DNA from 2 places in the Spiribacter sp. SSL99 genome. Region 1 is predicted to be linked to the other one. Evidence: predicted binding sites of a transcription regulator. Region 1 holds the regulator's gene; the other holds the start of a gene.
What was found. Region 1 encodes FNR, which switches genes on or off when oxygen is low (the NO sensors DNR and NnrR bind a similar motif). Its sites were predicted from a motif close to TTGATNTANATCAA; they were not measured.

Region 1 (2,200 bases):
GTCGATGGCGTCAGGCATCAGCTCGACGATGCGATCCGAGAGATCCAGGATCGGCTGATGCTTCATGATCGCGTACTGGGCGTGCACGACCCGATCGATCTGATCCTTCGCCGCCTCGACCACCCGCGGGTGGCAGTGACCGGTGCTGAGCACACCGATGCCCGACGCAAAGTCCATGTACTTGCCGCCATCCTCGGAATAGACGTACATCCCTTGCGCGCTCTCGACCAGAATGTCGCTGGACTGGCGCAGCAGCGGGGAGAGATGGTGGACATTGTCATTCATGACACAGCCTCCTGGCTTGTTGATTCATGGTTCACGATACGCGAACTGAAAAACGATTTCTCCCCGGGTCGGACAGCGGATCGCGCAGTGGTATCCTGATTTCCCACGACGGGCAATCAATCCGGGAGACGATGATGCAGAGTAACGAGCCGGTCATTTTCGAGCGCGACTGCGAGGCGGCCCTGATTCCGGCGGGCGATACCGGCATCATCCCCCAGGGGGCGGAGGGCATGATCACCCAGGCCCTGGGCGGCAGCTATACGGTCTACATCCAGGGCAACCTGTTCCGGGTGGATGGCAAGGATGCCGATGCCATCGGCAAGGATCCCGAGCCGGCGCCCGAGCTGCCCGAGAACGCCACGCCCGAGGAGGTCGAACAGCTGGTCTGGGATCAGATGCGGCGCTGCTTCGACCCGGAAATCCCCATCAACGTGGTTGAGCTGGGGCTGGTGTACCGCTGCGACGTCAGCCTGCGTGACGATGGCACGCGGACGGTGGAAATCGATATGACGCTCACGGCACCGGGCTGTGGGATGGGCGACATCCTGGCCTATGACGTGCGCGAGAAGGTCAAGCAGATCCCCACCATCGAAGACGTCAGCGTGGAGATCGTTTTCGACCCGCCGTGGAGCTTCGAGATGATGTCCGAGGCGGCCAAGCTTCAGACCGGGATGATGTAGCTCCCGGGGCGGCAGGCCCTGGCCGGGCGGTGCTGGCGGTCTACTCCGCCAGCTCGGCGAGGGCTTCCACCGAGAGCAGCTCCACCTCGCGCCCTTCGGCGCGGATCCAGCCCTGATCCTGAAAGCGCCGGAACACCCGGCTCATGGTCTCCGGTGCCAGTCCCAGATAATTGCCCAGATCGCTGCGCGCCATGGACAGGCGAAAGCGCGTGCCGGACAGGCCGCGTTGCCGGAAGCGCTCGGAGAAGCTCAGCAACAGGATGGCCAGCCGCTCGTCGGCGTTGCGCCGGGCCATGGTGAAGAGCATGTCCTGATCGTCGGCGATCTCCTGCGACATCAGCCGCAGCAGCTGGCGCTGCAGATCGGGGATGTCGGCGGCGAGATCCTCGAGCTTTTCAAAGGGCAGCTCGCAGACGCTGGTGGTCTCCAGCGCCACCGCCGATCCCGGATGCTCCCAGCGGTTGATGGCATTCAACGCCACCAGCTCGCCCGGCAGATGGAAACCGGTCACCTGCTGCTCGCCGCTCGCCGTGGTGGTGAAGGATTTAAGCGACCCGGCCCGCACGGCATACAGCGCCCGAAACCCGTCGCCCTCGTCGAACAGCGCCTCGCCCCGGCGCAGCGTCGGCTGATGCTCGATCAGCCGCCCCAGCGTGCCGATATCCGCCTCGTCCAGCGACACCGGCAGACAGATCCGGCTCAGGCTGCAGCGGCTGCAGGTCTTTGTCTGACAGGATCCGGAAGGATCCACCCGATCACGCATTTGCATAAGCGAAATATTACACCGCGGCCCGGGGCCCCGCCACCGGGATCAGTCACTGAAATGGCGGTAGCCGGCGGTGTCGGCGGTCAACGCCTCGCCATCAAGCCACACGCCGGCACCCGCGCTCACCGCGCCAATGCAGCGGACCGGCGTGCGACTGGCCCGTGCCGCCTGCAGGACGGCCGCATCGGCGGCCGCCGGGGCGGTAAAACACAGCTCGTAGTCGTCACCACCGGCAAGCAGGGTCTGACGCGCGGCGGTATCGCCCAGCCAGTGACGCAGCCGTGCCGAAGGCCGGCAGGCCGCCGCCTGCAGCGCGATGGCCACGCCGCTGCCGCGGGCGATGTGCCCGGCATCCGCCACCAGCCCGTCGGATATATCAATCGCGGCGCTGGCGATGCCGGCCAGCGCCTGACCCAGTGCGACGCGCGGCCGCGGGGCGATGAACGCCTGCTGCAGCCCCCGCCACTGG
Region 2 (2,200 bases), on a different contig from region 1:
CCGCGGCCCTGTCTGGGGGTGGTGCTGGCGGCGGCGGGCTATCCGGGCGCCTATGCCAAGGGCGATGTCATCGAAGGGCTTGGCGATGCCGACGGCGACGGCCGCAAGGTGTTTCATGCCGGGACCGCGACCAACGCCCGCGACGAGGTGGTCACCGCCGGTGGCCGGGTGGTGTGCGCCTGTGCCCTGGGAGACGACATCCTGGCCGCGCAGCAGGCCGCCTATGACCTGGCGGAGACCGTGCACTGGCCGGGCCGTTTCATGCGCGCGGACATCGGTTTCCGCGCGGTCAACGCACAGCTGCAGGCGGAGTCGTCATGACGCTGGCCTACTGGATGGTGCTGGTCGCGATCTTCATGCCGTTCGTGTTCGCCGGTCTGGCAAAGTCCCGGGGCCGGTTCGACAACGCCCGCCCGCGGGAGTGGCTGGCGGGCCTGAGTGGCTGGCGCCAGCGGGCACACTGGGCGCAGTTGAACACCTTCGAGGCATTCCCGCCGTTTGCCGCGGCCGTCATCATCGCCCATCAGCTGGGGGGTGCGCAGGGCTGGATTGATGCCCTGGCGGTACTGTTCGTGGTGCTGCGGCTGGGTTATGGGGCGGCCTATATCGCCGATCGGCCCACCCTGCGCAGCCTCCTCTGGACCGGAGCGTTCGCCTGCGTGCCAGGGCTGTTCGCGGTGGCGGCGCTGACTACCGGCTAGGTCCGTGGGGGCGCGTGGCCAGAAAGATGACCACGCCGGCCATGACCGCGCTGGCTGACAGGCGGGCATAGAGCGGCTCGACGCTGATCCACATCCACCCCCAGCTGAGCGCCACCAGCACCAGTGCGGTGATCTTGGCCCGGGGCCGGATCGCGCGGTGATCCCGCCAGTCCCGCAGCAGCGGGCCAAAACGCGGGTGGCTGTAGAGCCAGGCATGCAGCGCCGGCGAGCTGCGCGAAGCGCACATGGCCGCGAGGAGCAGAAACGGCGTGGTCGGCAGCAGCGGCAGCACCGCGCCGACGCTGCCGAGGCCGATGAAAAACAGCGCCAGCATCAGCCATCCGCGGCGTACCAGCCGTCTGCGCAGGGTCTCGGGCCCTGTTGAGCCGTTGTTCCCGTCGTGCTTCAAATCAATCCTCCGCCGACCCTGCACCTGACTGACACAGATCAACCCGGCCGTGTCGCACAACGCCTATGATGACATGAAACACTGCATCGGGAGCGGCGCGTCCATGGCCGACAATCTTCTTCTCGACCGGGCCCTGCTGCGTCGCTATGACGTGACCGGGCCCCGGTACACTTCCTATCCGACCGCCGCCCAGTTCACCGAGGACTTCGACGCCGCGCGTTACCGCGACCATGTCAGCTGGAGCAATGGTGATCCCATCCCCCGGCCGCTGTCGCTCTACGTGCATGTGCCGTTCTGCCGCACGGTGTGCTTCTACTGCGCCTGCAACAAGGTGATCACCGCCAACTACCGGCGGGCCCAGGACTATCTGGCCCGGCTGATCGAGGAGCTGGACCTGCAGGCGGCGCTGTTCGCCGACGACCGTCCCGTGGAGCAGCTGCACCTGGGCGGTGGTACCCCGACCTATCTGAGTGACGACGATCTGGCGACACTGATCGACGCCATCGCCGAGCGCTTTCCCCTGGCGGCGCCGGAGCGGCGCGAGTTTTCCATCGAGGTGGACCCACGCACGGTGGACCGCCAGCGCATCCGCCACCTTGCCGCGCTGGGCTTCAATCGCCTGAGCCTGGGGGTGCAGGATTTCGATGACGACGTGCAGAAGGCGATCAATCGCCTCCAGGGCGTTCAGGCCACGGCCGACATCGTTGAGGAGGCTCGCGCCCAGGGCTTTCGCTCCATCAATCTGGATCTGATGTACGGCCTGCCGCTGCAGACGCCCGAGCGCCTGTCGCGGACCCTGGACGCGGTGATGACCATGCGCCCCGACCGCATCGCCCTGTACAACTATGCGCACATGCCGCAGATGTTCCGCATCCAGCGCCAGATCCCCGACGCCACCCTGCCCGCGGCGGAAATGAAGCTCACCCTGCTGATCGAAGCCATGCAGCGCCTCGCCGGCGAGGGCTATCAGTACATCGGCATGGATCATTTCGCGCTGCCCGGCGATGAACTGGCCGAGGCGGCCGATAACGGCACCCTGCACCGCAACTTCCAGGGTTATGCCACCCGCCCCGATCTGGATCTGATCGGC

Region 2: the regulator FNR is predicted to act here: its motif matches at 1,139-1,152, upstream of hemN (oxygen-independent coproporphyrinogen III oxidase).

The regions. Positions count from the first base shown of each region.
Region 1 is NZ_MAOM01000011.1:70,231-72,430, reverse strand. It holds gene BA899_RS02185 (aspartate aminotransferase family protein) at 1-285, opposite strand, end outside; gene sufT (putative Fe-S cluster assembly protein SufT) at 420-965, shown strand; gene fnr (fumarate/nitrate reduction transcriptional regulator Fnr) at 1,006-1,734, opposite strand; gene thiL (thiamine-phosphate kinase) at 1,777-2,200, opposite strand, start outside.
Region 2 is NZ_MAOM01000001.1:68,032-70,231, forward strand. It holds gene purD (phosphoribosylamine--glycine ligase) at 1-321, shown strand, start outside; gene BA899_RS00330 (MAPEG family protein) at 318-701, shown strand; gene BA899_RS00335 (YbaN family protein) at 691-1,110, opposite strand; gene hemN (oxygen-independent coproporphyrinogen III oxidase) at 1,214-2,200, shown strand, end outside.